DNA from 2 places in the Micromonospora sp. CA-248212 genome. Region 2 is predicted to be linked to the other one. Evidence: riboswitches for the same ligand, from Rfam matches in the RefSeq annotation. Region 2 holds a riboswitch; the other holds the start of a gene.
What was found. Region 2 has a riboswitch for cobalamin ahead of ACQP03_RS14150 (CbtB domain-containing protein). Riboswitches for the same ligand answer to the same signal wherever they lie in the genome.
Positions count from the first base shown of each region.

Region 1: another riboswitch for cobalamin. It lies ahead of cobN (cobaltochelatase subunit CobN); the one in region 2 lies ahead of ACQP03_RS14150 (CbtB domain-containing protein).

Region 1 is NZ_CP192023.1:3,700,429-3,716,307, reverse strand. It holds gene helR (RNA polymerase recycling motor ATPase HelR) at 1-225, opposite strand, end outside; gene ACQP03_RS17860 (hypothetical protein) at 352-858, opposite strand; gene ACQP03_RS17855 (hypothetical protein) at 922-1,656, opposite strand; gene ACQP03_RS17850 (RNA polymerase sigma factor) at 1,649-2,224, opposite strand; gene ACQP03_RS17845 (hypothetical protein) at 2,350-2,685, shown strand; cobalamin riboswitch at 2,962-3,138, shown strand; gene cobN (cobaltochelatase subunit CobN) at 3,433-7,101, shown strand; gene ACQP03_RS17835 (VWA domain-containing protein) at 7,098-9,350, shown strand; gene cobO (cob(I)yrinic acid a,c-diamide adenosyltransferase) at 9,523-10,134, shown strand; gene ACQP03_RS17825 (cobyrinate a,c-diamide synthase) at 10,134-11,492, shown strand; gene cobI (precorrin-2 C(20)-methyltransferase) at 11,489-12,262, shown strand; gene cobM (precorrin-4 C(11)-methyltransferase) at 12,259-13,083, shown strand; gene ACQP03_RS17810 (cobalt-precorrin-5B (C(1))-methyltransferase) at 13,080-14,231, shown strand; gene cbiE (precorrin-6y C5,15-methyltransferase (decarboxylating) subunit CbiE) at 14,228-15,670, shown strand; partial or broken gene ACQP03_RS17800 (precorrin-3B C(17)-methyltransferase) at 15,667-15,879, shown strand, end outside.
Region 2 is NZ_CP192023.1:2,953,624-2,969,502, forward strand. It holds gene ACQP03_RS14130 (GTP-binding protein) at 1-629, shown strand, start outside; gene ACQP03_RS14135 (GH92 family glycosyl hydrolase) at 924-6,548, shown strand; gene ACQP03_RS14140 (histidine phosphatase family protein) at 6,817-7,413, opposite strand; gene ACQP03_RS14145 (CbtA family protein) at 7,410-8,210, opposite strand; gene ACQP03_RS14150 (CbtB domain-containing protein) at 8,201-8,404, opposite strand; cobalamin riboswitch at 8,440-8,579, opposite strand; cobalamin riboswitch at 8,723-8,936, shown strand; gene ACQP03_RS14155 (ribonucleoside-diphosphate reductase subunit alpha) at 9,131-11,458, shown strand; gene ACQP03_RS14160 (ribonucleotide-diphosphate reductase subunit beta) at 11,509-12,504, shown strand; gene ACQP03_RS14165 (family 43 glycosylhydrolase) at 12,657-14,465, opposite strand; gene ACQP03_RS14170 (FadR/GntR family transcriptional regulator) at 14,873-15,643, opposite strand; gene ACQP03_RS14175 (ABC transporter substrate-binding protein) at 15,795-15,879, shown strand, end outside.

The sequences.
Region 1 (15,879 bases), 750 kb from region 2:
CAGCCGCCGGACCTCCTCGTCCCGGACGACCGCCTGCCGACCCTTGCCCGCCGGTGCCCGGCGCTCGGCGTCCAGGCGGTCGGACAGGTCGGCGATCGACCGCTGAAGGCTCGCCGCGATCACGGCGAAGTGCTGCTCGTCCCGGGCGACGAGCGCCGGGTCGGCCTTGGCGGCGAGGTTCTCGGGGAGGTCGAACACACTGGCCGCCGCCGACGACACGTTCATCTTCATGGCTCCCGTTTGCGCAGGTCATGGCCTTGGACGGGCCATTCTGCGGCACAGCGGGGGCCTTGTCGCAAGTCCCCCCATGCGGTATATGTTGGATATGGCGGGAGGGGTTCTTCCCCGTCGTCACGGCTTCCGCTCGGCGTAGACGAGATCCATCGTGTCGGCGCGCCCGCCCCAGCTCAGGTCGAGATGCCAGCACCCCGCTCGCGGCATGTCGATGATCGACGGCGCCGGCCCGCCGGCGACCTCGTGGGTCACTCGCGTGTCGGTGCCGTCCAACGTGGCGATGATCTTCAGGCTGGTCGAGGCGCCCGGGGGCGGCGAGGCCGTGGCGGGCCGGGCCACCCAGAGGATCTTGTTGCTCGACGCGTCCGGTCGGACCTGCGCCAGCGGGTGGCCGAACAGCACCGCCACGATCTCACCCCGTGCGCCGAAGACGTGCGGCATGCGGGTGTCCCCGTGGAACCCCTCGTCCGCCCAGTCGGGCAGCGACCCCGTCTCGACCCGCGACGCGCAGCCGACCGCCGCAGTGGTTGGACCGCCGGCAGTCGTCGCCGGCCCGTCACCGGCCGTGCCGCAGCCCGCCAGCACCAGAACCGACCCCAGCAGAAACCTGCCCCAAGTGATCATCTTGCTCCCTCCCACAAGGACGTGTCCCGTACCAGAGAGACACCGGTCGGGCCGGGCGGGTTCCTAGGGGAGCGAGCCGGCGATCTCGAGCGCCTCGGCCATGCTGCGCGCGCCCTCCAGCCGGTAGGTCACGCCGGCCTGCTCCCAGATCAGGGTCGACGCGGCGAGTCGTGCGGTCTCCCGGCGGATCTGCCCCGACCGGTCGACGTAGGACAGCACGTGCGGACCGTCGACCCAGACGGCGAAGTCACCGTCGACCTGCGTCCACTCCGCACCCGGCCGGCTGGTCCGCTTGTGGAAGGTCAGGTCGAGACGACCGTCGAACGCGTCGAGACGCACCCCGCCGCCCTCGTACAGCAGCGTCGCGACCCGGTACGCGCCGGTGCCGTCGGGGTCGGCGACCGACACCCGCTCCGGCGGCCCGAGCGCGGCCGGCACCCGGATCGGGAAGCGCACCGCCCGCCGCGCCTCGTCGAGCCCCACCATCCGCAGCGACGGCAGGGGCGACGGCTCGTCCTCGGGCGGCGACGGCGTGGACGACGTGACGATGCCGACGCCGGCGAAGCGCAGCACCTCGCCGACCGCGTCGGCGACGGCCGCACGCGTCGGCGGCAGCGCCGCGACCAGCAGGGCAACGAGCGCCGCCGCGGCCAGGGAGCGCCACCGACGTCGCCCGCGTACGTCCCCGACGAGCCGGTCGCGCACCCGTGCGGTCACGTCCGGCGTGACGGGCGTGTCCAACCAGACGCCCAGGTCACGCAGCTCCGCTTCCAGGCCGTCCCGGGTGAGGTCATCCATGACGCACCTCCTCGTCGGCGAGCAGGGCGCGCAGCTTCGCCAGTGCCCGTGAGGTACGCGACTTCACCGTTCCCCGGGGCCAGCCCAGCATGACGCCCGTCTCCTGCTCGCCGAGATCGAGGAAGAACCGGCAGACGATCACCTCGCGGTCGCGTACCGGCAGTTGCCGCAGGGCCGCCACCAGCGCGGCCCGCCGCTCGCCGGCCAGGACGGCGTCAACGGCGTCATCCTCGGCGACCTCGGGCGGGGGGTTCGCCGCCGCCCGCAGGACCAGGCCCTCCCGGCGCGTGCGGGACCGGTGCAGGTTGCGGGTCTCGTTGGCGACGATCGCGAGCAACCAGGAGCGGAAGGACGACTCTCCCCGGTAGCGGGACAGCTTGCGGTAGCCCTTCACGAACGCCTCCTGGACGACGTCCTCGGAGTCCGAACCCGCGCCGAGCAGCACCGCCGTCCGGTACGCGGACGCGGTGTGCCGGGCGACCAGGAGGTCGTACGCCTCCAGGTCACCGGCTCGGGCGCGGGTGACGAGCACGTCGTCGTCCAGGGGAACCTCCGGTCGGACTCGCACTGATGACACCGCCCGCGCCCGTCGGGTTCCGCCCCAGCGGAGTCAGATTCCTCCCACCCGCCGTGCAGCCTATTGCCAGGAATCGGTGCTGAACTGGGAGTGGCGTCGAAGGAGAGGGGCTGGGCATGGGCTGGTTCAACCGGCGGTCTCGCGGCGGCGAGGCGACCCCGACGAAGCTGGACCGTGAGGCCACCCGGGACGACCTCGCCGCGCTGGAGGCGTTCGTCGCCAGCCGGCGAGGGGTGGAGTTCTACCTGGAACCGGAGACGACCGCCACCGACACCACCGTGGTCGCGATCGCCTACGACGGTGAGTGGATCCGTCGCCGCACCGGCACACCCCGGGCAGCGGGCGACATCGCCCGCAAACACGCGGTGCCGCTGTACGAGGCGGCCCGCACCGGCTACCCGGAGCGGATGCGGGTGTGGAATCGGGCCCACCCGGAACGCCACGCCCGCTGAGCCGGTCAGGCCGTAACCGGGCTCAAGCGGGTTTCGCCTGCGCGAGTGATCGCTGGATGAGCGTGAGGACGGGTGGAAGGATCAGCTCACCGCCGCCGATCGTGGCGCCAGCGTTCACGTGGTGGGGCGTGCCGTCAATGTCGACCGAAAGGGCTGGCGCTGCGCTCGATGAGCATCGTCGGGTGAGTGACTCGCCCCGATATCTTCGCAGGTCAATGTGGTGCTCGTGACCGGGCGGCACCGGGGTCCGCGTTGACCGGCGGCGCGAGGGTGTGGCAGCATTCGCGGCCTGACGGCAGTGAAGGAAGTCGGTGCGAATCCGACGCGGTCCCGCCACTGTCACCGGGGAGTGATCCCCCCTCGCGAGTCACGGCCGTGTGTCTGCGGTTGGAAGGCCGGGGGAGAGCGTCGATCCGGAAGCCAGGATACTTCGGCCGTCGGGACGTACCCCAGGGCGTGGACACCCGAGGAGGACCCGATGACGCATGGCGTCTTGCGCACCCACGAGCACCGTCGTACCCCGAGCGGCGGTCGCACCGCCGCGCCCCGACCCGGCCGCACAACCGCGCCGGCATCCGCTCGCTTGGGCGTCGTTTCCCGCTGAGTTCCGCGCCACGCCACCCGTCGCCGCCGGCCCCGTGCCGGTGAGCGGTCCGGGTCGCGGTGCCCGCTGAACCCCGCGCCCACCCGCACGTCGTCGCCGAACCGCTTCCGCGAGCGCGCCGACGTTACCGTCCGGAGCCTGCCGTGCGCATTCTGCTGCTCTCCACCGCCGACACCGACCTGCTGGCCGCCCGCGCCAGCGACGCCGACTACCGGCTCGCCAACCCTGCCCGGGTGGCGGCCGACGAGGTGCCCGCCCTGCTCGACGGGGTCGACCTCGCCGTCGTACGCCTACTCGGCGGTCGGCAGGCGTGGCCGGACGGCCTCGCCGCCGTGCTCGCCAGCGGCGTGCCGACGGTCGTCCTTGGCGGCGAGGCGCTGCCCGACGCGGAGCTGATGGCGGTCTCCACGGTGCCGTCCGGGGTGGTCGCCCAGGCCCTCGCGTACCTGGTCGAGGGTGGCCCGGACAACCTGGGGGAGTTGGCCCGGTTCCTCTCCGACACGGTCCTGCTCACCGGGGAGGGGTTCGCACCGCCCGCGCCGACCCCGGCGTACGGCGTGCACGGCGAGCACCCCACCGAACCGGGTCGGCCCACCATCGGAATCGTCTTCTACCGGGCGCACGCCCTGGCCGGCAACACCGTGTTCGTCGACGTGCTGGCCGAGGCGGTCCGCGCGGCCGGCGGCAACCCCCTGCCGATCTTCTGCGGCTCGCTGCGCGGGCTGACGGCCGGCGCCGGCCCCCTCGGGCTCTTCGCCCGCTGCGACGCGCTGCTGGTCACCGTCCTCGCGGCCGGCGGCGCGGTCGCCGCCGACGCCTCCTCCGGCGGCGACGAGGACGCCTGGGACGTCGGCGCGCTCGCCGCCCTGGACGTGCCGGTCATCCAGGCGCTCTGCCTCACCAGCACGCGCGAGCAGTGGGCCGCCAGCGACGCCGGACTGTCCCCGTTGGACGCGGCGATGCAGGTGGCCATCCCCGAGTTCGACGGCCGGATCGTCACGGTGCCGTTCTCGTTCAAGCAGGTCGACGCCGACGGTCTCTCGGTGTACGCCGCCGACCCCGAGCGGGCCGCCCGCGTCGCCGGGATCGCGGTGCGGCACGCCCGGCTGCGGTACGTGCCGAACGCCGACAAGCGGATCGCCGTGGTGCTCAGCTCGTACCCCACCAAGCACTCGCGGGTCGGCAACGCCGTCGGGCTGGACACCCCGGCCTCGGCGGTCCGGCTGTTCGCCGCGCTCGCCGAGGCGGGCTACGACCTCGGCGGCACGCCGCCGCCCACGGACGGTGACGCGCTGATCCACGCGCTGATCGCCGCCGGCGGGCACGACGTGGAGTGGCTCACCCCGGAGCAGTTGGCCGCCGCCGAGGCGCGGATACCGGGGCAGACGTACCGGCGCTGGTTCGAGGCGGTCCCGGTCGAGCTGCGCGAGCGGATGCGGCAACACTGGGGCGAGCCGCCCGGCGAGCTGTACACCGACGGCGGGGACGTCGTGCTGGCCGGGCTGCGCTTCGGCAACGTGGCGCTGCTGATCCAGCCGCCGCGTGGTTTCGGGGAGAACCCGATCGCCATCTACCACGACCCGGACCTGCCGCCGAGCCACCACTACCTGGCCGCGTACCGCTGGCTCGCCGCGCCGGTCTCCGACGGCGGCTTCGGCGCGGACGCCGTGGTGCACCTGGGCAAGCACGGCACCCTGGAGTGGCTGCCCGGCAAGGGCCTCGGCCTGGCCGCCGGCTGCGCGCCCGACGCGGTCCTCGCGGACCTGCCGCTGGTGTACCCGTTCATCGTCAACGACCCAGGCGAGGGCACCCAGGCCAAGCGGCGGGCGCACGCCGTGGTCATCGACCACCTGGTGCCGCCGATGGCCCGCGCCGAGACCTACGGCGACCTGGCCAAACTGGAGCAACTGCTGGACGAGTACGCCACCGTGCAGGCGCTCGACCCGGCGAAGGTGCCGACCGTGCGGGCGCAGATCTGGGACCTGGTCCGCGCCTCCGAGCTGCACCACGACCTGCACACCGAGGCGATGCCCGACGCGGACGACTTCGACGACTTCGTGCTGCACCTCGACGGCTACCTGTGCGAGGTCAAGGACGTGCAGATCCGCGACGGCCTGCACATCCTCGCCGACGCGCCCACCGGCGAGCCGCGGGTCAACCTGGTCCTCGCGGTGCTGCGCGCCCCGCAGATCTGGGGTGGCGTCCAGGCCCTGCCCGGCCTGCGGCAGGCCCTCGCCACCGCGTACGGCCTCGACGAACAGGAACTGCTTGCCACGCCGGGCCAGCGGATCGCCCTGCCGGCCGCGTTGACCGACGCGGTGGACGGGCCGGCCGGCACCGCCGCCGATGCCATCGACCTGATCGAAACCCTCGCCCGGCGGCTGGTCGTCGGCATGGAGACCCTGGGCTGGACCGCCGACACGGCCGAGGCGGTCGTCGCCGAGGTGACCGGCCAGCCGATCCCGGACGCCGCCGAGGTGCTGCGCTTCGCCGCCACCGAGTTGGTGCCCCGGCTGGTTCGCACCACCGACGAGCTGACCAACACCCTCGGTGCGCTCGACGGCCGGTTCGTGCCGCCCGGCCCGTCCGGCTCACCCACCCGGGGCCTGGTCAACGTGTTGCCCACCGGCCGGAACTTCTACTCCGTCGACCCGAAGGCCATCCCCAGCCGCAACGCCTGGGACGTCGGCGTGGCCCTGGCCGACTCGCTGCTGGCCCGGCACCTCGCCGACACCGGCGCGTACCCCCGCTCGGTGGGGTTGACCGTGTGGGGCACCAGCGCCATGCGGACGCAGGGCGACGACATCGCCGAGGTGCTCGCGCTTATCGGCTGCCGGCCGGTGTGGGACGAGCGGTCCCGGCGGGTCACCGGCGTCGAGGTGGTGCCGACCGCCGAGCTGGGTCGGCCCCGCGTCGACGTCACCGTACGGATCTCCGGGTTCTTCCGCGACGCGTTCCCGCACGTGGTGGCGCTGCTCGACGACGCCGTCCGGCAGGTCGCCGCCCTGAACGAGCCGGCCGAGGAGAACTACCTGCGCGCCCACGTGGCCGCCGACCTCGCCGAGCACGGTGACGAGCGGCGGGCCACCGCCCGGATCTTCGGCTCCAAACCCGGGGCGTACGGCGCGGGCCTGTTGCCGCTGATCGACGCCCGGACCTGGCGCAGCGACGCCGACCTGGCCGAGGTGTACGCGGTGTGGGGTGGCTACGCGTACGGCCGGGGCCTGGACGGGCGGGAGGCGCGCGCCGACATGGAACGCTCCTTCGCGCGGATCGCGGTCGCGGTGAAGAACCAGGACACCCGCGAGCACGACATCGTCGACTCCGACGACTACTTCCAGTATCACGGCGGGATGGTGGCGATGGTCCGCCACCTCACCGGCACGTCCCCGGCCGCGTACGTGGGCGACTCGGCGATGCCGCACGACGTGCGGACCCGCACGCTGGGCGAGGAGACCCGGCGGGTGTTCCGGGCCCGGGTGGTCAACCCGAAGTGGATCGCCGCGATGCGCCGGCACGGCTACAAGGGCGCGTTCGAGCTGGCCGCCACCGTGGACTACCTGTTCGGCTACGACGCCACCGCCGGTGTGGTGGACGACTGGATGTACGAGCACCTGGCCGCCGCGTACCTGTTCGACGACACCACCCGCGAGTTCCTGGAGAAGTCCAACCCGTGGGCGCTACGCGGCATCACCGAGCGGCTATTGGAGGCCGCCGACCGGGGGCTGTGGGCCAAGCCCGAGCCGGCCACCCTGGACCGCCTGCGCGACACCTACCTGGCCAGCGAGGGCGACCTGGAGGACCGGGCATGACCACGACCTACCCGTTCAGCGCCGTGCTCGGCATGGCCGACATGCGGCTGGCGTTGCTGCTCAACGCCGTGTCCCCGGCGATCGGTGGGGTCCTCGTGCGGGGCGAGAAGGGCACCGCCAAGTCCACCGCCGTACGCGCCCTCGCCGCGCTGCTGCCCCCGGTGCGCCGGGTCGCCGGCTGCCGCTTCGGGTGTGATCCGGCCGAACCCGACCCGGGCTGCCCGGACGGGCCGCACCCGGTCGGGGCGGCCGTCGAGACCGGGCCGGCGCGCCTCGTCGAACTGCCCGTCGGAGCGGCCGAGGACCGGGTGGTCGGGTCGCTGGACCTGGAGAAGGCCCTCGGCGAGGGCGTACGCGCCTTCGAACCGGGCCTGCTCGCCGCCGCCCACCGGGGCGTGCTCTACGTGGACGAGGTCAACCTGCTGCACGACCACCTCGTCGACCTGCTGCTGGACGCGGCGGCGATGGGCCGCAGCCACGTCGAGCGCGAGGGCGTCTCGGTCAGCCACGCGGCCCGGTTCCTGCTGGTCGGCACCATGAACCCGGAGGAGGGGGAGCTGCGCCCGCAGCTGCTCGACCGGTTCGGGCTGACCGTGGAGGTGAACGCCAGCCGGGACCCGGAGATCCGGGTGGAGGTCGTCCGCCGGCGGCTCGCCGCCGACGCCGACCCGGCCGGGTTCGCCGCCCGCTGGGCCGACGCCGACGCCGAGATCGCCGCCCAGGTGGCCGCCGCCCGCCGCCGGCTTCCCGGGGTACGCCTGCCGGACGCCGCGCTGCGGCAGATCGCCGAGGTGTGCGCGGCGTTCGACGTGGACGGGATGCGCGCCGACATCGTCACCGCGCGTACCGCCCTCGCCCACGCCGCCTGGCACGACCGGGACCGGGTCACCAGCGACGACGTGCGGGTGGCGGCCCGACTCGCCCTGCCGCACCGCCGTCGCCGCGACCCGTTCGACACGCCGGGGCTGGACGAGAAGCGCCTCGACGAGGCGCTGCAACGGGCCCAGGACAACCACCCCGACGACCCGGACGACGACGGCCGCCCGGACGACGGCGGCTCCGCCGGCCCGCGCCCCGACGGTCCCGATGGTGGCGGTGGGGGCGGCCCCGGCGGCAGTGCCGGCGACCTGGGCGGCTCCTCCGGCGTGGACGGCGACACCGGGGAACATCGTCACGATGGGAACGGCCCCGACGGTCGTGGCTCCGACGACAACGCCCGCGGTCCCACCGACGTGGACGGTGGGGAGTCGGGCAGCGGCGGGCACGATTCCGGCGACGGCGACTCCGGGAGGGCCGACGGCCCGGAGCCGCACGCCGCCGACGTCGGCGCGGACGGGGACTTCTCGGGGGTGAACGGTCGGGGCGGTCGCCGTCGGCGGGCCGAGGAGGGTGAGCCCAGCGCCACCGGGAACGACCGGGAGCGCGAGGGCGGACGGGTGGCCGTACCCCGGGGTGGTCTGCGAGCCCGGCTGCTGACCGCGCCCGGCGTCGGTGACGGGGTGCCGGGCCGGCGGTCGCGGGCCCGGACCGGGAGGGGCCGCACCACCGGGGCCCGGGTGCCGAACGGTGGGGTCGGCGCGCTGCACCTGCCGGCCACCATCCGCGCCGCCGCACCCCACCAGGCGACTCGGGGGCGACTGGCGGGCCCGCTGCGCCTGCGTCCGGACGACGTCCGCGAGGCGGTCCGGGAGGGGCGCGAGGGCAACCTGGTGCTGTTCGTGGTGGACGCCAGCGGTTCGATGGGCGCCCGGCAGCGGATGGTCACCGTGAAGGACGCGGTGCTCGCCCTGCTCACCGACGCGTACCAGCGGCGGGACAAGGTCGCGGTGATCGCCTTCCGGGGAGCCGGCGCGCGCACCGTGCTGCCGGCGACCTCGTCGGTGCTGGCCGCCTCGACCCGTCTGGCCGAGTTGCCCACCGGCGGGCGGACACCACTGGCCGAGGGTCTGCTGGCCGCCGCGGAACTGCTGCGGGTGGAGCGCCTGCGCGACCCGAAGCGCCGCCCCCTGGTCCTGGTGGTCACCGACGGCCGCGCCACCGCCGGAACCCGCCCGCTCGACCGGGCGGCAGGAGCGGCGGCAATCCTCGCGGCGACGGGTGCCCCCTGCGTGGTCGTCGACTGCGAATCCGGCCCGATCCGCCTGCACCTGGCCCGCCGCCTGGCCACCCAACTCAACGCCCCCCTGCACCCCCTGCACGCCCTGACCCACCCCGCCCCCCGCGATCTTGCAGTTTCTGTCGCCACATAAGAGGACGAGATACGCATATGAGCAACAGAAACTGCAAGATCGCGGAAGGCGCGCGGGGTGCGGAAGGCGCGCGGGGTGCGGAAGGCGCGCGGGGTGCGGAAGGCGCGCGGGGTGCGGAAGGCGCGCGGGGCGCGGAGGGCGCGCGGGGCTTGACGATGAGGGGGGAACTCTGATGCCGCAGGGACAGCCGAGTCACGTGCCCGCGGACGGGTTGACGACGCGGCAGCGGCGGAATCGGCCGCTGCTCGTTGTCCACACCGGACAGATGAAGGGGAAGTCGACGGCCGCCTTCGGGCTGGCGCTGCGGGCCTGGACGGCCGGCCTGCCGATCGGAGTCTTCCAGTTCGTCAAGAGCGCCAAGTGGCGGGTCGGGGAGGAGAACGCCTTCCGGGCGCTCGGCGAGGTGCACGAGCGTACCGGCCAGGGCGCGCCGGTCGCCTGGCACAAGATGGGTGAGGGCTGGTCCTGGATCCAGCGCGGCGGCGAGGCCGACCACGCCGCCGACGCCCTGGAGGGGTGGCGGCAGATCCAGCGGGACCTGGCCGCCGAGCGTTACGGGCTGTACGTGCTGGACGAGTTCACCTACCCGATGAAGTGGGGCTGGGTGGACGTCGACGAGGTGGTCGCCACCCTCGCCGACCGGCCCGGCTTCCAGCACGTCGTCATCACCGGTCGCGACGCCGACCCGCGCCTGGTCGCCGCCGCCGACCTGGTCGCCGAGCTGACCAAGGTCAAGCACCCGATGGACGCCGGTCAGAAGGGTCAGAAGGGCATCGAGTGGTGATCGCCCCCGCCGAACCGTTGTCGCTGCCCCGGGTGGTGGTCGCCGCGCCGGCCAGCGGCCACGGCAAGACGACGGTCGCCACCGGGCTGCTCGCCGCGCTGCGTCGACGCGGCCTCACGGTCAGCCCGCACAAGGTCGGCCCGGACTACATCGACCCCGGCTACCACGCCCTCGCCGCCGGCCGGCCCGGTCGCAACCTCGACCCGTTCCTGGTCGGGGCCGAGCGGATCGCCGGCCTGCTGCGGCACGGCGCGAGCGTCCCCACGCCCGCCGACATCGCCGTGGTGGAGGGCGTCATGGGCCTGCACGACGGCGCGGTGGGCCGGCGCGACTTCGCCTCCACGGCACACGTCGCCCGGCTCGTCGACGCGCCCGTGCTGCTGGTGCTGGACACCACCGCGCAGGGCCGCTCCGCCGCGGCGCTGACCCTCGGCATGGCCGCGTTCGACCCCGCCGTGCGGATCGGCGGCGTGATCCTCAACCGGGTCGGCTCGCCCCGGCACGAGACGCTGCTGCGCGACGCCCTCGCCGAGGTGGGCGTACCGGTGCTCGGGGCCGTCACCCGCGCCGCCGAGGTCGCCGCGCCGGCCCGGCACCTCGGGCTGGTACCGGTCGCCGAACGGGCCCCCGAATCGCTCGCCATCGTCACCGCGCTCGCCGAACTGGTCGAGGCCACCGTCGACCTCGACGCCGTCCTCGACCTGGCCCGCAGCGCCGGGCCGCTGACCGCCCCGGCCTGGGACCCGGTCCAGGCCGTCGGCGGGCCGGCCGGCGTCGGGCGGCCACGGGTCGCGCTCGCCGGTGGTCCGGCCTTCACCTTCTCGTACGCCGAGACCGCCGAACTCCTCACGGCTGCCGGCGCGGACATCGTCACCGTCGACCCGCTGCGCGACCCGGCGCTGCCCAGCGGCACCCGGGCGGTGGTCATCGGCGGCGGCTTCCCCGAGGCGTACGCCGAGGCCCTCGCGGGCAACGGCACGCTCCGCGCCGAGCTGGCCGACTTCGACGGGCCGATCGTGGCCGAGTGCGCCGGGCTGCTCTACCTCGGGCGGTCCCTGGACGGCGTACCCATGTGCGGGCGGCTGGACCTGACCGCCCGGATGACCGGCCGGCTCACCCTCGGCTACCGCGAGGCCGTCGCCGTCACCGACTCACCGGTGGCCCGGACGGGCGAGCCGGTACGCGGCCACGAGTTCCACCGCACCACCACCGACCCCGGACACGGCAAGGCGCCGGCGTGGCGCTGGAACGACGCCGAGCACGGCTTCGTCGACGGCCGAGTGCACGCCTCCTACCTGCACACCCACTGGGCCGGGCACCCCGCCGCGGCCCGCCGGCTGGTCGAGGCGGCCCGATGACCGCCACGCTGACCGGCGTCGGCGTCGGACCGGGCGACCCGGAACTGCTCACCGTCAAGGCGGTGCGGGTCCTGCGCGATGCCGACGTGGTCTTCGTACCCGTGATGGCGGACCGGGCCGAGACCAGCGCGACGACCGGTCCGACGCCGCCGGGCGCGGACGCCGGACGGGCCGAGGCGACCGTCCGGGCCTACGTCGCGGCGGACCGGCTGCGCCGGCTGCCGTTCGCCTTCGACGATCGAGGTGGGGTGACCGCCCGCCGCACGGCGGCCTGGGACGAGGCCGCCGGGACGGTCGTCGAGGCGATCGACGCGGGCGCGCGATCGCTGGCCTTCGCCACCATCGGCGACCCCAACGTCTACTCCACCTTCGGCTACCTGGCGCAGAGCGTGCGGGCCCTGCGCCCCGCCGTGCGGGTGGCGACGGTGCCCGGCGTCACCGCCATGCAGGAGCTGGCCGCGCGCAGCGGCACCCCGCTCGTGGAGGGACGCGAACCGCTCACGCTGCTGCCGGCCACCGCCGGCCTCGCGCCGTTCGCCGACGCCCTCGCCGGGCCGGGCACCGTGGTCGTCTACAAGGGCTGGCGACGGCACCCCGAGCTGTTGGCCGAGTTACGCCGGCAGGGCCGCCTTTCCGACGCCGTGCTCGGGCGCGCACTGGGCCTGCCCGGCGAACGGATCGGCCCGGTCGACGACGCCGTGCCCGATTTGCCGTACCTGTCCACGCTGCTGGTCCCCGCCCGGCGCGCGTACCGAGGAGGAAAACTGTGACCAGCGACGGCAAGGTGTGGTTCGTCGGCGCCGGCCCGGGCGCGGCGGACCTGCTGACCCTGCGGGCCGCCCGCGTGATCGCCACGGCGGACGTCGTGATCTGGGCGGCCAGCCTGGTGCACGCCGACGTGCTCGACCACGCCCGCCCCGACGCGGAGGTCGTCGACTCGTCGCAACTGCCCATCGAGGGGGTGTTGCCGCTCTACGAGCGGGCCGCCGCGCAGGGGCTGACCGTGGCGCGCATCCACTCCGGCGACCCGGCCCTCTGGGGCGCGGTGCAGGAGCAACTGGACCTGTGCCGGGCGCTCGACCTGGCCGTCGAGATCATCCCCGGGGTGTCGTCGTTCACCGCCGTGGCCGCGATCGTCGGGCGGGAGCTGACCGTGCCCGAGGTCGCCCAGTCGGTGATCCTCACCCGCCTCGAAGGCGGCAAGACCCCCATGCCGCCCGGCGAGCGGGTCCGCGACTTCGCCCGACACGGCACCACCATGGCGCTGTTCCTCTCCGCCGCCCGCTCCGGGCAGGTGCAGGCCGAACTGCTGGCCGGCGGCTACCCGGCGGACACTCCGGCCGTCGTGGCGTACCAGGCCACCTGGCCCGACGAGCTGGTCGTGCGCTGCACGGTCGGCGCCCTGGAGGCCACGGTCAAGCGGCACAAGCTGTGGAAACACACCTTGTTCCTGGTCGGCCCGGCCCTCGCCGCGACGGGCACCCGCTCGCACCTCTACCACCCGGGGCACTTCCACACCTTCCGTCGCGCCGAACCGGCCGCCCGCGCCGAGCTGCGCCGCGCCCGCGCCGGAGAGACAGAAACCCCATGACGTACGCCGAACCGCCGCTGCGCGAGCCGGACCTGCCGCGTACGGCGAAGGTCCGGCCCACCGCGCTACGGACCGGCTGGACCACTGGCGCGTGCGCGACCGCGGCGGCCAAGGCGGCGGTCACCGCCCTGGTCACCGGCGAGATCCAACCGGAGGTGGAGATCGGCCTGCCCGCCGGGCGACGGGTGCGCTTCCCGGTCGAACGCTGCGAGGTCACCGGCGCCCCACCGGTACGCGCCGAGGCGGTGGTCGTGAAGGACGCCGGCGACGACCCGGACGTCACCCACGGCGCCGAGCTGACCGCCACCGTGGACTTCACCGACACTCCCGGGCTACGCCTGGCCGGCGGCTCCGGCGTCGGCACCGTCACCAAACCCGGCCTCGGGCTCGCCGTCGGCGGCCCGGCCATCAACGACACGCCCCGCCGGATGATCGGCGAGGCGGTCGCCGAGGTCGTCGACCTCACCGAGGTCGGCGTGCGCGTGGTGATCAGCGTGCCCCGGGGCGAGATCATGGCCCGCAAGACCACCAACCGGCGGCTCGGCATCCTCGGCGGCATCTCGATCCTGGGCACCACGGGAATCGTCCGGCCCTTCTCCACCGCCTCCTGGCGGGCCAGCGTGGTGCAGGCCGTGCACGTCATGGCCGCCCAGGGCGAGCGGACCGTGGTGCTGTGCACCGGTGGGCGTACCGAGCGGGCCGCCCGCGCGCTGCTGCCCGACCTGCCCGAGGTGTGCTTCGTCGAGGTGGGCGACTTCACCGGCGCGGCGGTCACCGCCGGCGTCGAGGACGCGATGACCGGCGTGGTCTTCGTCGGCATGGCGGGCAAGCTCGCCAAGCTCGCCGCCGGCATCCTGATGACCCACTACACCCGCTCCACGGTGGACCTGTCCCTGCTCGGCGCGGTGACCGCCGACGCCGGTGGCGATCCGGCGCTCGTCGCCGCCGTGACCGAGGCCAACACCGGGCGGCACGCGTACGAGTTGTGGGAGGCCGCCGGCCTGCTCGGCGCGGCCGGGGACCTGCTCTGCCAACGGGTCCAGGCGGTGCTGCGACGCTTCGCCGGGCCGACGGTCACCGTGGACGTGGCGATGGTCGACTTCGCCGGAGCGCGGGTCGTCGCCTCGTCCGGCCGGTGGCCGCGATGAGCGCCCCGGACGCGTTGGTGGGCGGAGTGACCTCGAGCGAAGCGACGGCGACGGTGGCATCCCCGGACGCGCTGGTGACCGTGGTCGGGCTCGACGCCGCCGGGGCGCCGCCGCATCCCGCCCTCGCCTCCGCGCTGGCCGGCGCGGGACTGGTGGTCGGGGCGGCCCGGCACCTGGCCGCGGTGCCCGTACCGGGGAGCGCGCAGACCGTCGTCCTCGGACCGCTCGCCCCGGCCCTGCGCCGGCTGGCCGACGCCGTCGACGCCCGGGTGCCGGCCGTCGTGCTGGCCAGCGGCGATCCCGGCCTGTTCGGGATCGTCCGGCGGCTGCGCGCGGCCGGGCTGCCGCTGCGGGTGGTGCCGGCGGTGTCCAGTGTGGCCGCCGCGTTCGGCCGCGCCGGACTGTCCTGGGACGGCGCGGCCGTGGTCACCGCGCACGGCCGCGACCTCCGACCGGCGCTGAACGCCTGCCGGGCGCTGCCGCTGGTCGCGGTCCTCACCGCGCCGGGGGCCGGGGCCGCCGAACTGGGCGCCGGCCTCGTCGGCTGGTCCCGACGCCTGCTGGTCGCCGAGAACCTCGGCACCGACGCCGAACGGGTGCGGGAGATGAGCCCCGCGCAGGCCGCCGCCGGCACCTGGCCCGACCCACACGTCCTGCTCAGCGTCGCCGTGTCCGAGCCCGCCGTGCCCGTGCCCGCCGTGCCCGTGCCCGCCGTGCCCGTGCCCGCCGTGCCCGTGCCCGCCGTGCCCGTGCCCGCCGTGCCCGTGCCCGCCGTGTCCGAGCCCGCCGTGCCCGTGTCTGCGCCCGCGCGGGCCGTGCCCGCGCCAGCTCCCGAACCCGCCGCGGTCGGTGGGATGCGCGTCGACAACCAGCCGGCCGCCGCGCCGATCGGCGGCTGGGCGCTGCCGGAGAGCCGGTACGCCCACCGCGACTCGATGATCACCAAGTCGGAGGTGCGTGCCCTGGTCGTCGCGCGGCTGCGCCCCCGGCTGGGTCGCCTCGTCTGGGACGTCGGCGCGGGCAGCGGCTCGGTCGGCATCGAGTGCGCCCTGCTCGGCGCGGCCGTGCTCGCCGTCGAGCAGGACCCGGCGTCCGCCGCGACGATCCGGGAGAACGCCGCCACGCACGCCGTCGACGTCCGGATCGTCGTCGGGCGTGCCCCGACGGCGCTTGATGGTCTGCCCGAACCGGACGCGGTCTTCGTGGGTGGCGGCGGCGTCGACGTCCTCGCCGCCGTGGTGGCCCGCCGCCCCGAGCGGATCGTGCTCACCCTGGCCGCACTGGACCGCGTCGCGCCGGCGGTGGCGCTGCTGCGCGCCGCCGGCTACCGGGTCGAGGGCAGCCAGCTCGCCGCCGCCCGCCTCGCCGACCTGCCCGGCGGGTCGATCCGTCTCGCGGCCACCAACCCGGTGGTCGTCCTCACCGGGGAGCGCCCGTGAACGACAACACTCCGGCGCGGATCGGCCTGGTGGCGGCCACCGCCGCCGGTCGGCGGCACGCCGACATCCTGGCCGCCGCCTGGCCGCACGCCCGGCTGGTCCAGGGCGACGGCGTCGCCGACGCGCTACGCGCCGCCTGGGCGGAATGTGACGCGGTGGTCGCGTTCCTGGCCACCGGCGCGGTGGTACGCGTCCTCGCGCCGCTGCTC
Region 2 (15,879 bases):
ATCGCTTCGTCCGTGGCGACCTTCCGGTGCGCCTCGATCCCGAGGTGCGCGCGGGCCTGCTGGACCGGTTCGGCCTCTTCGGTATCCGGCTGGCCACGACGTTGGTCCGCGGTGGGTTCGACACCCGGGTGGCGATGTCGGCCGAGCTGATCCGGCGCAGCGGCCTCACCGAGCTGCGCGAGTCGATGACCCGTTGTTTCGTCGATCGGCGCGACGCGCTCAAGGCGCGCTCGGCGCTGGCCGCGGTGGAGTCCCTGGTGCGGGCCGAGCCGGTCCGGGGCAGCGACGAGTTGGTCGGCGCGATCGAGCAGATCCTGGCGGGCGCGCACGAGTTCCGTGAGTTGCGCCTGCTGGTGGCGTTGCGCAACGCCCGTCTCGGTTTCGACGCCGAGTTGGCCGCCGAGGCGCGGCGGCTGGTCGGCGGCGAGGGCGTCTCCCTGGCCGCCCGGCTCGGTGTCGAGCACGAGGCGACCACCCAACGGCTCTGGGAGACCGCCGCCGACGCCCAGTGGCGGTGGCGGGACCGGGCGGAGGATCCGCTGCTCCCACTGACCCAGCGGCGCGGTGCCGAGGTGGTCGTGCGTAGCTGCGAGGGAATGCTGGCCGAGCTGGCGGCGGGCGGTCGCTGAGCGGCCGCGAGTCCACCTGCGCCTCGCCAAGGCCGAGTAAGGAAGGGCACCTTCCTAACGCCTCGTGTATAGGAAGGTGCCCTTCCTTACGAACTGGAAGCGCTGGGCGCGTTTCGCGGCGATCAACCCATTGACAGGCCGTTGGTTGCCCGGAAACATCTGGCCAACATCCACCGGATCTGCCCTCGCTTGTCAGGCACGCCCGATGACAACGATGTCAGAGCCGGTCCACCCTCCACTGCCACCCAGACGCTCGACGTACTCGACCGGATCGAGTCGAAAGGTCCCGCCCCCATGCCGTATCTCCCCCGTACGCGCGCCGTCTCCCTGCGGATAGCCGTGGCGACAACCGCCGTCCTGCTGCCCCTGGGGATGGTCGTCGCCGCGCCGCTGGCCAGCGCCGCGCCGAGCGCCCCGCCACCGGGCGCCTTCCGTTCCTCGTTCGAATCGGCCGACCCGCAGCCCGCCCCGAGCACCGTCGAGGTCGACCGCTCCGGTCGGCCCGTGCAGGGCAACCTCAGCGGGTCGAGCGACGCGAACCTGCCCGGCAGCCTGCTCGGCCAGGTCGAGGCCGTCACCGCGAGCGCCCAGAACCCGCCGAACGAGATCGCGGCGAACCTCGCCGACGGGAAGCCGTCGACCAAGTGGCTGGCGTTCGAATCGACCGCGTGGGTGACGTACCAGCTGGCCAAGCCGGCGGTCGTCAAGCGGTACGCGCTGACCTCGGCGGACGACGAGCCGGGCCGCGACCCCCGCGACTTCACCCTCCAGGGGTCCACCGACGGCAGCGCCTGGGTCGACCTGGACCGCCAGACGAAGCAGGGTTTCGCCAAGCGGTTCGCCACCAACAGGTACGGCGTCACCAACACGACGGCCTACGGCTGGTACCGGCTGGTGGTCTCCGCGAACTCCGGCGGAACTCTCACCCAGCTCGCCAGCTGGGACATCAGCGACGGCTCGGACGTCCGACCGCCGGCCACGCCCATGGTCACCGAGATCGGCCCCGGCCCGGCCGGCGGTTACACGACGAAGCCGGGCGTCGGCTTCACCGGGCTGGCCGCGCTGCGCTACTACGGTGGCGCCCAGACCGGTGGCCGCTCGTACGCGACGAACAAGCTGTTCGACGTCGACATCCCGGTCGGGCCGAACACCCGCCTGTCGTACCGGATCTTCCCCGAGTTCACCGGCCAGGACGCCCGCTACCCGTCCACCTACGCCTCGGTCGACCTGCACTTCACCGACGGCAGCTACCTCAGTGGACGCTCCGCCGTCGACCAGCACGGCAACCCGCTGACCCCGGCCGGGCAGGGCGCCTCGAAGGTGCTCTTCGCCGACCAGTGGAACGCTGTCAGCGCCGACGTCGGCGCCGTCGCGCGCGGCAAGACGATCGACCGCGTCCTGCTGGCGTACGACGACCCGCAGGCCACCGAGGAGACCCTCTTCCAGGGGTGGCTCGACGACGTCGAACTGACTCCGAACCCGGCGACGATCGACGGCTCCCGGCTGACGAACTACGTCGACACCCGCCGCGGCACCAACTCCACGGGCGGGTTCTCGCGCGGCAACAACCTGCCGATCACCGCCGTACCCAACGGGTTCAACTTCTTCACCCCGGTGACCGACGCGACCTCGGACTCCTGGGAGTACGACTACCACCGCGCCAACAACGCCGCCAACCTGCCCACCTTGCAGGGCCTCGCGATCTCCCACGAGCCCAGCCCCTGGTTGGGCGACCGCAACCAGATGTCGGTGATGCCGGTGGCCGGCGACGGCCCCCTCACCGGAGCACCCGCCAGCCGGGCGCTGGCCTTCCGGCACGAGGACGAGACGGCACGGCCGGACCTCTACCGGGTCGCGCTACAGAACGGCCTGGTCGCCGAGATGACGCCGACCGACCACGCCGGCATCATGCGGTTCACCTTCGGGCCGGGACCGTCGACCGGAAGTCTCGTCTTCGCCAAGGGCACCTTCACCCTCGGTACCGACAGCACGTTCACCGGCTGGGTCGACAACGGAAGCGGCCTCTCGGCCGGACGTAGCCGGATGTTCGTGTCCGGTGAGTTCGACCGCGCGCCGGCAGCCGTCACGGCGACGTCCGCGACCTTCGACGTCTCGGCGAACCGTCAGGTGACGATGCGGATCGCGACCTCGTTCCTCTCCGTCGAGCAGGCCCGTCGCAACCTCGACCTGGAGGTGACCGGCCGGACCTTCGACGCGATCCGCGACGCCGCCACCGCCGCCTGGAAGGACCGCCTCGGCCGGGTCGAGCTGCGGGGCGCGACCGAGACGCAGCTCGTCACCATGTACTCGAACCTGTACCGGCTGAACCTCTACCCGAACTCGCAGTCGGAGAACACCGGCACCGCCGCCGCCCCCCACTGGCAGTACGCCAGCCCGGTGTCCGCGCCGACCGGCACGTCGACCGCCACCCGGACCGGCGCGAAGATCGTCGACGGGCAGATCTACGTCAACAACGGGTTCTGGGACACCTACCGCACGGTGTGGCCCGCGTACTCGCTGCTCTACCCGGACGTCGCCGCGAAGATCTCGGACGGGTTCGTCCAGCACTACCGCGACGGCGGCTGGATCGCCCGCTGGTCGTCGCCCGGCTACGCCGACCTGATGACCGGCACCAGCGCGAACGTGGCCTTGGCGCAGGCGTACCTCACCGGGGTCAAGCTGCCCGACCCGCTCGCGGCGTACGACGCGGCCGTGAAGGACGCGACCGTCGCGTCCGGACGCGGCGCGGTCGGCCGCAAGGGCATCGAGACGTCGCTGTTCCTCGGCTACACGCCGACCAGCACCGGCGAGTCGGTGTCGTGGGCGTTGGAGGGGTACATCAACGACTACGGCATCGGCAACATGGCCGCCGCGCTCGCCAAGGACCCGGCCACGCCGAAGTCGCGGCGCGACCAACTCAAGGAGGAGTCCCGGTACTTCCTGGAGCGGGCCCGCAACTACGTCCACCTCTTCGACGCCAAGACGAAGCTCTTCCAGGGCCGCGACGCGGCCGGCACGTTCCTCGCCGGTGACCCGCTGGACTGGGGTGGCGTCTACACCGAGACCAACGGCTGGAACTTCGCGTTCACCGCACAGCAGGACCCCCAGGGCCTGATCAACCTGTACGGCGGGCAGAAGGCGCTGCGGGACAAGCTCGACACCTTCTTCGCGACGCCCGAGAACGCCGACCACCCCGGCGGCTACGGCGGCGTCATCCACGAGATGATCGAGGCCCGCGCGGTGCGGATGGGACAGCTCGGCATGAGCAACCAGCCGTCGCACCACATCCCGTACCTGTACGACGTCGCCGGCGCTCCGGCGAAGACCCAGGCGGCCGTGCGCGAGATCCTGCGGCGTCTCTACGTGGGCAGCGAGATCGGTCAGGGCTACCTGGGCGACGAGGACAACGGCGAGATGTCGGCCTGGTACGTCCTCAGCTCGCTGGGCATCTACCCGTTGCAGGCCGGGTCGACCCACTGGGCGATCGGCTCGCCGCAGTTCACCCGGATGACCGTCCACCGCCCGACCGGCGACATCGTGGTCAACGCCGCGAACAACAACAACCGCAACGTGTACGTGCAGAGCGTGAAGGTCAACGGCAAGAAGCAGCGCGACGTCTCCGTCGAGGTGTCCGCGCTCGCCAGGGGCGGAACCATCGACTTCCAGATGGGACCGAACCCGTCGTCGTGGGGCACCGGTCGCGACGCCACACCCCCGTCGCTGACCAGGGGCGACGCCGTACCGCAGCCGTTGCAGGACGTCACCGGGCCGGGCCTCGGCACCGCCACCGTCAGCGGCGGTCCGGACGCGTCGACGCTGTTCGACGACTCGTCCACCACCCAGCTGACGACGTCGTCGGGCACGCCGCAGATCGGCTGGACGAGCCGTGGCGGACGGCAGAAGCCGACCTACTACACCATCACCTCCGGCGCGACCGTGGGCGACCCGGCGGACTGGCGGTTGCAGGGCTCCACCGACGGCCTGACCTGGAGCACGCTGGACGCGCGGGCGGGCGAGGTGTTCCGCTGGCGCAACCAGACCCGGCCGTTCCGGATCGACAAGCCCGGACGGTACTCCCAGTTCCGCCTCGTCGTGACGAAGACGGTCGGCGTGGCCCAGCCGACCCTCGCCGAGATCGAGCTGCTCGCCGGGGGTGACCTCGACCTGGGCGGCGGTGACATCACGGTGACCGCCACCGATGGCGTGCACGCCCGCTCCGGCGCGCCCGCCACGGTGGCCCTGGCCACGGTCACCGGTGGCGTCGCCGACGACTACCGGGCCACGATCGACTGGGGTGACGGGTCACCGGCCACCGAGGGCACCCTGACGCTGAGTTCCCGGGAGGTCTACCGCGTCAGCGGCGAGCACACCTACGCCACGCCGGGCTACCACCAGGCGAGCGTCACGGTGACCGACGGCGTCGGTCAGGGCTCGGTGACGGTCGGCGTCGACGTCGCGTACGCGGCGAACTCCGGCCTCACCGCGGCGTTCGACAGCGTGTGTGTCGGCGACGAGGGCACCCTCGCGGCGGACTGCGACGCGAAGTCGTGGGCGTACTCGCGGGCGGCCCTCGCGGCGGCCGGCGTGACCCAGGGGCAGCGGCACCAGGTGCCGGGCACCGCGCTGGGCTTCACCCTGCCGCAGGTCCCGGCCGGGCAGCCGGACAACGCCACCGGCAACGGCGCGACGATCGCGCTGCGCCTGCCGGCCGACGCCAAGAGCATCTCGTTCATCGGTGCCGGTACGCAGGGCAACCAGGCAACGACCGGCACGGCGACGTTCAGCGACGGCAGCACCGCGAGCATTCCGATCCAGTTCAGTGACTGGACGCTGGGCGGCAACGCCAACGGGACGCCGTCCTACGGCAACATCGTCGTCGCGAAGTCCGCGTACCGGCTCAGTGGCACGAGCCGCGACGGCGCCCAGCCGTTCCTGTTCGCCACCACGCCGTACCAGATCCCGGCGGGTAGGACGCTGGTCTCGGTGACCCTGCCGACGCAGACCGGCGACCCGCGCTCGGCGGGCCGGATCCACGTGTTCGCCGTCGCCGACGACGGCACGCCGGCCGCCGCGCTGGTGACCGCCGCCCCGGGCGACCAGAGCGTCGACGCCGGGCAGGTCCTCACGGCGAACCTCGGATCGGTGACCGGCGGTCTTCCCGACCCGACCGGCTACCACGCCCGCGTCCAGTGGGGTGACGGCACGGTTCCGGACGACGCCACGATCGGTGCGGACGGCGCGCTGAGCGGCCGGCACACCTACGCCCGTGCGGGCGCCTACACGGTGCGCGTCACCGCGTGGGACACGGTGTCCAGCAGCACCGCGAGCTTCACCGTGACCGTCCGGCGGGCCGGGGCGGCCACCACCCTCGCGGTGTCCGGCACGCAGTCGGTCGCCGCTGGGGACGCGGTCACGGTCGTCGGCAGCGGGTTCGCCGCCGGCGAGCGGGTGACGGTGGGCCTCGCGGCCGGCACGACCCGCGAGGTGACGGTCTCGGCGTCCGCGACGGGCACGGTCCGCGCGACCGTCGCGACCTCCGGGGACACGCCACCGGGGCGGTACGCCGTCCGCGCCACCGGCGCGTCCTCCGGTACGCCGGCGACGGCAACCGTGCAGTTGACCGTGGGCTCGACGGACCCGGCCTACCAGCCGCGCCTGTCGTTGCCCACGCCGTCCGCGCCGCGCGGCACGTCGATCACGGTCGACGGCTCCGGCTTCGCGCCGAACGAGGAGATCACGGTCAGCCTCGGCGACGGCCGTCGGGTCGGCACGGTACGCGCGAACGGTGACGGCATCGTCGCCGGCGGGACCGTCGGCGTCCCGGACGCGACGGAGCCCGGGGTCACCAGCGTGACGCTGTCCGGGTCCCGCTCGAAGGCGACGGTGTCCCGACCGTTCACGGTCACCGTCACGAAGTAAGCCGGAAGCACATCAGTCGGGCGGGCCGTTCCTCACGGCCCGCCCGACCTGCGTTCCAGGCCCGCCGGGCGTGTATTCCAGGCCCGCCGGGCCCTGTGTTCCAGGCCCGCCGGGCGTGCGTTCCAGGCCTGCCCGACACCCGTCCGGGCCGCCCGATCTCAGCTCTGAGCCGCCCGATCTCGGCTCCGAGGCGCGGGTCGCGCGACTGCCCGCCGACCTCGCTGCCCCGGATCTGGGGCAGCTCGACAGGAGCCGTGGTAGACCCTCGTCACCCGTTCGCCGGTGCCGGTGCCGCGTCCAGGCGGAACTGCCAGCTCGGGCCGTGGCCGGTGAGTCGGACGATCGCCAGCGGCGCGACGTCGAACTGCCGGTACGTGGCCAGCGGCAGATCCAGGGCGTGCACGAGCGCGACCCGGATCACCAGCGGGTGCGTGACGGCGGTGACCCGTCGGCCGACGTCGCGCTGCGCGTCCAGCCACCGACCGACGCGCTGGCGTACCGCGAGGATCGACTCACCGCCGTGCGGCGCGGCGTCCGGCGTGGACAGCCATTCGCGCAGCGCGTCCGGCCGCGTCGCGGCGATCTCCGCGAGGGACCGGCCCGACCAGTCGCCGTAGTCACAGTCGGCCAGGGCCGCCTCGACGGTGGGCGCGAGCCCGAGAACCTCGGCGGTCTCGACGGCCGCCGCCGCGGGGCTGGACAGGCATGCCACCGCGTCGCCTGCGCGACGGCCCGCAGCGGCGGGGGACAGGGCGAGGGCGGCACGCCGGCCGCCCTCGTCCAGGCTGTCGTTCCCGCCGAACCGGGCCTGCCGCAGGGCGGCGGTGTGACCGTGGGCGACCAGCCGCAGGCTGGTGGCGCTCACCCGGCCAGTCGTGCGTCGGCGACCGCGCGCTGGCGGTGCATCAGGGCGGCGAAGAGCAGGCCTATCCCGGTCCACAGCACCATCTGGGTGCCGAGCGAGGCGAGGCGGAAGCTCCACAGCAGCGTCGCGGGGAAGTCGCCGGGGACCTCCTGGAACGACGGCAGCGCCACATAGGACACGACGGTGACCAGCAGGAAACCGCCGACCGCCGCGCTGGCCCGCAGCCACACGGGCGCGCGCTCACCCACCGACCGGTAGCCGAGCGAACCGGACCAGACCGCGACCAGGCCGAGTACCACCATCAGCAGGTAGGTGACCGTGCGCTGGTTGATGGTGGACGGGTCGCCGACGGCCGGCGGATTCGGCGGGTACTTGAGGAACGGCACGATCACCGTGCCGAGCAGCGCACCGCCGGCCAGCAACAGCCCGGACCGCCCGTCGTCGGCGGTCCGCCGACGACGGGCCAGCAGGACGTACGCGCTGGCCAACAGGCCGCCCATGGCGGCGCCGAACAGGCCGGTGGCCAGGAACAGGCCGCCGCGTTGGCCGTTGCGGCCGATCAGGGCCTCCTCGCCGTGCTGGTGCCCTTCGGCGGCCTCCTCGGCGTGCTGGTGCCCGTCGGCGGCGGCCTCCGCGTGCGTGGCCGCCTCCTCGATGGCGATGGCCGCCTCGACGTGTGGTTCGCCGACGACGTAGGCGAACGTCCCGGCGATCAGGCCGGCCACCAGGCCGGCGAGCAGCCCGCGCAGCAGGACCGTGACGAACGTGGGTGCGGTGCCGGTGTCGCTCAGTGGCACGGGACACCGAGCAGGTGCCGGCCGTCGTGCATCAGCTCGTGCAGGTACATCCCGCTGCGCGAGACCGCCCCCTGATCGAAGGCGACGAGGTAGGCCAGCAGGGCGAGCACGGCGACGGTGGCCAGGACCGTCCACAGGAGACGGGTCGGGACAGCGGGGTGCGACAGCGGCTGGCTGGACGTGGAGCTGGACATGCGTGAACGAACCTCCTCGGGGATGACGCGTCCCCATCGCAAGGCTGCGGACGACCGAGCGTCCTGGCTCGCGCCCCCCGGGCTGGGGGCCGCTCACAGTGGCGCGACCGCGCCGGATTCTCACCGGCTTCCCTCGCGTCGCCGCAGATAGTGGGTCGACCGTATCGGTGCCGGTTCGCCTCGGTCAAGCCGATGGCGACGGTCGGGGCGGCACCGCCTCGTCGGCCGGCTCCGAGCCGATCGACGAGGGTCGTCATCGGCGACCGCGACACGCCGAACCCGACATGTGGGGTGTGACAAACGTGCTCGCCCCTATATATGGTGTCGACCGCAGCTGGTTCGTCCACTCCTGGTGAGTGGTCGAGGCAAGAGGGAACCCGGTGCAAGTCCGGGACTGTCCCGCAGCGGTGAGTGGGAACGACCGCCGTCATCAGCACTGGGCCAACGGCCTGGGAAGCGACGGCCAGTAGGTGACCGGGCAGGCCCGGTCGCGCCCGCGAGTCCGAAGACCTGCCAGCGCGCCGCGTACCCGACCCTCGGGTGCGCGGCGGTCCGAGGCCGCGCGGAACGGCTGACGCCACCTCGCCCACGCCCGCGCTGGCCTGGCGTCGACGGCGTCCGTCTCCCCGCGTCCGAGGGCCCTTGAGGTCTCGAACTCCCGAGGAGTGAGTGGTGACAGTCACCCAGGTGGTCCCGGTCAGCGGCGAGGCCGCGCGGCGGACCCCGATGCAGGTGCGCAAGCGCGACGGCGGCACCGAGGCCGTGGACGTGAACAAGATCGTCCGGGCGGTCGAGCGGTGGGCCGACGACCTGACCGAGGTCGACCCGATGCGGGTGGCCACCCGCACGATCAGCGGCCTCTACGACGGCGCGACCACCGCCGAGCTGGACCGGCTGTCCATCCAGACGGCGGCCGAGATGATCGGTACGGAGCCGCAGTACTCGCGCCTGGCCGCGCGGCTGTTGGCCGGCTACGTCGACAAGGAGGTGCGGCGCCAGGGCATCACCTCGTTCAGCGCGGCGATCCGGGCCGGCCACGCCGAGGGTCTGATCGGTGACGAGACCGCCGCGTTCGTCGCCGCGCACGCGGAGACGTTCGACGACGCTGTCGACCCCGACGGCGACCGCCGCTTCGAGTACTTCGGCCTGCGCACCGTCTACGACCGGTACCTGCTGCGTCACCCCACCACCCGGCTGGTGCTGGAGACGCCGCAGTACTGGCTGCTGCGGGTGGCCTGCGGCCTGTCCCGTACGCCGGACGAGGCGGTCGACTTCTACCGGCTGATGTCCAGCCTCGCCTATCTGCCCAGCTCGCCGACTCTGTTCAACTCCGGCACCCGACACACCCAGATGTCCTCGTGCTATCTCGTGGACTCGCCGCGCGACGAGTTGGACTCGATCTACGCGCGCTACGCCCAGGTCGCGAACCTGTCCAAGTTCGCCGGTGGCATCGGCATCGCGTTCTCCCGGGTCCGGTCCCGTGGCGCGCTGATCCGGGGCACGAACGGGCAGTCCAACGGCATCGTGCCGTGGCTGCGCACACTGGACGCGAGCGTCGCGGCGGTCAACCAGGGCGGGCGGCGCAAGGGCGCGGCCTGCGTCTACCTGGAGCCGTGGCACCCGGACATCGAGGAGTTCCTCCAGCTCCGGGACAACACGGGCGAGGACGCCCGGCGTACGCACAACCTCAACCTGGCCAACTGGGTCCCGGACGAGTTCATGCGCCGGGTCGAGGCCGACGAGATGTGGTCGCTGTTCGACCCCGACGAGGTGCCCGAACTGCCCGATCTGTGGGGCGAGCGGTTCGACGCCGCGTACCGGGCCGCCGAGGCGGAGGGCCGCTACGTGCGGCAGCTGCCGGCCCGCGAACTGTACGGGAAGATGATGCGGACCCTGGCCCAGACCGGCAACGGCTGGATGACCTTCAAGGACGCGGCCAACCGGCTGTGCAACCAGACGGCCGAGCCGGGCAACGTGGTGCACCTCTCCAACCTCTGCACCGAGATCATCGAGGTGTCCAGCGACGACGAGACCGCAGTCTGCAACCTCGGCTCGGTGAACGTCGCCGCCCACCTGACCGATGAGGGCATCGACTGGGAACGGCTGCGCGCCACGGTGCGTACGGCGGTGACGTTCCTCGACCGGGTCATCGACATCAACTACTACCCGACCCCGCAGGCGGCGGCGAGCAACCCCCGTTGGCGGCCGGTCGGGCTCGGGCTGATGGGGCTGCAGGACGTGTTCTTCGCGCTGCGGCTGCCGTTTGACGCACCGGCCGCGCGGGAGCTGTCCACCCGGATCAGCGAGGAGCTGTACCTGACCGCGCTGGAGACCTCCGCCGACCTGGCCCGCGACTTCGGCGCCCACCCGGCGTTCGCGCAGACCCGGGCCGCGCGGGGGCGCCTGCAACCGGACCTGTGGGGTGTCGAGGGTACGCAGGCCGCACGCTGGACCGCGCTGCGTCAGCGGGTGCGGGAGTACGGGCTGCGCAACTCGCTGCTGGTGGCGGTCGCGCCCACCGCGACGATCGCCTCGATCGCCGGCTGCTACGAGTGCGTCGAGCCGCAGGTGTCCAACCTGTTCAAGCGCGAGACGCTGTCGGGGGAGTTCCTCCAGGTCAACACGGCTCTCGTACGCGAGTTGAAGGCCCGCGGTCTGTGGACCGAGCAGATCCGGTCGGCGATCAAGCGGGCCGAGGGCTCGGTGCAGTCCGTCATGGAGCTGCCGGCCGACGTGCGGGAGCTGTTCCGTACCGCGTGGGAGCTGCCGCAGCGGGCGCTGATCGACCTGGCCGCCGCCCGCGCGCCCTTCATCGACCAGTCCCAGTCGCTGAACCTGTTCCTGGCCTCGCCCACCATCGGCAAGCTCTCCTCGATGTACCTGTACGCCTGGAAGACCGGTCTGAAGACCACCTACTACCTGCGGTCCCGGCCGGCCACCCGGATCCAGCAGGCCACCGTCAGCGCGGTGCCGCCCGTCCTCCCCGTCGCGGTCGACGCCGAGGCGCTGGCCTGCTCGCTGGAGAACCCCGAGTCGTGCGAGGCGTGCCAGTGACCGTCGCCGACACCACCACGGACAGCACCACCGACGCGAGGACCACGCACATGCTGCTCGACCCCGGGATGGACCTGACTCTCCGTCCGATGCGCTACCCGCACTTCTTTGACCGGTTCCGGGACGCCATCCGCAACACGTGGACGGTCGAGGAGGTCGACCTGCACGCCGACCTCGCCGACCTGGACCGTCTGTCGCCGGCCGAGCGGCACCTGGTCAGCCGCCTCGTCGCGTTCTTCGCCACCGGCGACACGATCGTCGCCAACAACCTCGTGCTCAACCTGTACCAGCACGTCAACAGCCCCGAAGGTCGGCTCTACCTGTCGCGGCAGCTGTTCGAGGAGGCCGTGCACGTCCAGTTCTACCTGAACCTGCTCGACACGTACGTGCCCGACGAGACCGAGCGGTTCGCAGCCTTCGCCGCCATCGAGAACATCCCGTCGATCCGTCGCAAGGCCGAGTTCTGCTTCCGCTGGATCGACTCCCTGCACGACCTGCGGGAGCTGCGTACCCGCGAGGACCGGCGGACCTTCCTGCTCAACCTGATCTGTTTCGCCGCGTGCATCGAGGGGTTGTTCTTCTACGGCGCGTTCGCGTACGTCTACTTCCTGCGCTCCCGTGGCCTGCTGCACGGGCTGGCGTCGGGGACCAACTGGGTGTTCCGCGACGAGTCCATGCACATGGCGTTCGCGTTCGACGTCGTCGACACCGTACGCGCCGAGGAGCCCGATCTGTTCGACGACGACCTGGCCGACCAGGTCCGCCGGATGCTCACCGAGGCGGTCGAGTGCGAGGTCCAGTTCGCCGAGGACCTGGTGGGCCAGGGGGTGCCCGGCCTCACCCTGGCGGACATGCGCCAGTACCTGCAGCACGTCGCCGACCGCCGGCTCGCCCAGCTCGGGATCGCGCCGCACTACGGGTCGGCCAACCCGTTCGCCTTCATGGAGTTGCAGGACGTGCAGGAGCTGTCCAACTTCTTCGAGCGGCGGGTGTCGGCGTACCAGGTCGGGGTGACCGGCACGGTCGCCTTCGACGACGACTTCTAGAACCCCCACCCCACCCCCGGCCCCGCCCCGTCGATCATGAAGTTGTTGCTCCCTATCGGCGTGTCGGGGGCATTGACTTCATGATCAACGTCGGCGGCGGACGGGTGTGGGGATGGGGTGGGGGTGTTTTTGGGGGTGGGAACCCGGGGGAGTTAGGCGGGGGTGCAGGTGGGGGTGGTGGTCGGAGGGCTGGTTGAGGTGGTGGAGCTGAGGTAGCCGGCGGTGGTCGAGGTTCCGGGCGCGAGCTGGCCGTTGTAGGCGGCGTTCGCGACGGTCACCTGGCTACCCGACTGGGTGAGGGTGCCGTTCCAGACCTGGGAGACCGTCTGCCCGCTGGCGAGCGTCCAGGTGACCCGCCAGCCGTTGAGCGCCGACGATCCGGAGTTGGTGACTGTCAGCCGTCCCTCGAACCCGCCCTGCCAGGTGTTCACCACGGCGTTGGTGACCGCGCAGGACGTCCCGGCCGGGCTCGTCGGCGTGGGAGTGGTCGTGGGCGTCGGGATGGGCGTGGGCGTCGGGTCCGCGGTCGGACTCGGCGTCGGGGTGGGCGTCGGAGTGGGCGTGGTGCCGTTGGCCTGGAACTGCCACCAGTTGAGGTTGAACAGGGTGCCGCTGCCGCCCGTGAACCGCAGGTACAGGTCCTGGGTGCCGGTGGCGCCGGAGACCGGGCAGGAGACGGTCTGCCACGTCTGCCACGCACCGGTGCCGGGTACCGCGCAGCTGCCCACCCGGGTGCCGGTGGGGCTACCGAGGCGCAGTTCGATGGTGCCGCCGGACGTCGCCGAGGCGACCCGCGCGGAGAAGGACGTCGCGCCCGTACCGAAGCCGACGCCCTTGACCTTGATGTAGTCCCCGTTCTCGATCCACCCGACGTTCATCCCGCCCTCGCTGGCCGGCTCGGTCTCGATGCCGGAACCCCAGGCGATGGTCTCGGCCTCCTGCCGCACGTACGGGTTCAGCGTGCCGATCTGCGGCGCGCCCGTCGTGGTCATGTTGATCGTCGGGATGGTGCCGTTGGTGTTGTACGTGAACTTCTCCACGGCCACCGAACGGGTGTAACCGCCACCGCCCGGCAGCGCCCCGTTGTGGTAGAAGAAGTACGAGCCGCCGTTGAAGTCGATGACTCCCGGGTGGTTGGTGAAGCTCGCGCCCTGGCGGGGCATGACCGTGCCGCGATAGGTCCACGGGCCGGTCGGGCCGGTGGCGGTCGAATATCCGATGAACTCGGAGCAGCACTCCGCCGCGAACACGTTGTAGTAGGTGCCGTTGCGCTTGTAGACCCAGGGGCCCTCCTCGTAGAGGGTGGGCCGGCTCGCGTTGCCGCTGCGGGCGCCGAACCCGGCGGTGGTGAGCGGGATCTTGGTGGCGCTGCCGCTGTAGGAGATCATGTCGGCGTTCAGCCGGACGTACCACAGGTTCGGGTTGCCCCAGTACAGGTACGCCTGACCGTCGTCGTCGATGAAGACCGTGGGGTCGATCTCACCGTTGCCCACCAGGGGGCGGCCGATGGCGTCCCGGAACGGCCCGGTGGGGCTGTCGGCGACCGCGACGCCGATGGCCATCGAGTTGGTCGCTCGGGCGGTGACCGGCACGTACCAGTAGAACTTGCCGTTGCGGGCGACGACCTGGCCGGCCCACGCGTTGGCGCTCGCCCAGCTGAAGGTGGCGAGGCTCAGTGGCGAGCCGTGGTCGGTCCAGTTGACCATGTCGGCGGACGACCACACCCGCCAGTCCTTCATGGTGAAGTACGAGGAGCCGTCCTCGTCGTGGCCGGTGTAGAGGTAGACGCGTCCGTTGTGGACCAGGGGCGCCGGGTCGGCGGTGTAGATGTGCTGGACGATGGGGTTGTCCGCGCGGGCGGCCGTGGCCGGCATCAGCGTCGAGACGAGTAGCAGGCTCGTGAGCCAGGCGAGACCGCGCCGGAGCCGGGTCGTGGTCCGTGGTGGCGGTGTGGGGTGCATCGGTACCTCCAGGGTGGGTCACGACGGGCGGGCGGCCCGCCGCGTGCGCTGGCGGCGTGTCGCGGGTGTCGTCGCGGGTCGCTCGGGTGGGGCGGCGGCGGTGCCGCGAGCACGGCAGGAGGGGATCGGGTGTCCACCCTGGCTCCCGCGTGCGGCGGCCCGCCGTACGTCGACGGCGGTGGTCAACGCCCCTGAGGGGAGGCCCGGTCACCCACCAGCGGGCGTTGGTCATGCACTACTCCATCGACCTCGGTGGATCGAGTGGAGCGGTGAAGCGTGCCCTTCGCCTCTGCGGCCCGAGGGTAGTCTGTTATCGCTAACATTCTCAAGCGATGGATGGACCTGGATTTCGCTCCGGCCTCACGGACGGGGCGGCGTGGGGCTCGCACCAGGGGTCGGTGGAGCGGTCAGCGCTGCAACCGGGTGGGGCTCCCCGGTCCGCTGCGGCGCACCAGCCACGCCTCCGTGATGTGCGTGAACATCGCCTGCGCGGCGCCGTCCGGGTCGTGGGCGGCGATGCGCTCGTAGATGCGCCGGTGCCCCTGGTTCGACGCCACGCACATGGCCCGCTCGGGCTGACCCATGTACCGGGCGGTGTTGACGACCTGACTCTCCAGGGACCGGACGACACCCCGGGCGATGCGGTTTCCGGACGCCTGCATGACCGTGTCGTGGAAGGCGCGGTCGTGCTCCTGGTAGGTGACGTGGTCGTCGACCAGCTCGTCCATGCGGTCCACCAGGGCGCGTAGCCGGTCGATCGCCGCCTCGTCGGCGAGGCGGGCCGCCACGTTGGCCATGTCGGACTCCAGCACCCGGCGGGTGACCACCAGGTCGTCCAGGATCGCCAGGGTGTCGTCCTCGGCGATGGTCGCCGCGAGGACGAGTTCGTCGAGCATGTCCCACGACGAGGGTGGGGTGACGAGCGTTCCGCTGCCCTGGCGGACCTGCACGAGCCCCTTCTCCTGCAGGATCTTCACCGCTTCCCGGATGACGGTGCGGCTCACCGAGAAGGTCTCGCAGAGCACCGGCTCGGGGGGCAGTGGCGTGCCCGAGGGGTGTGCTCCCTGGACGATGCGGGTCACCAACTCGGCCGTGATCGCCTGGGCCAGATTCGTCGGGCGACGCGTCCAGTTCGGTGTCGCCGTGCCGTTGACGGCCGACTGGTTCGATGTCGTCACGTTCACCTCCGCGTGGCCGCGGGAGCGGGCCCACAAGTCCGCCCCAGTGTACGGGCAACCGTTGACGTCAGACGTCATACGAGTTACGTTCTCGTCAATCTTGCATCGACGGCCGGCGTCTCGGCCACTCCCCATATGAAGGTGAGCAACGATGAAGCAACGAGCAGTGTGGTCCGCGGTCCTCGTTGCAGGGCTGGCCCTGACAGGCTGTGGAAGCGCGACAGGTTCGGGTTCAT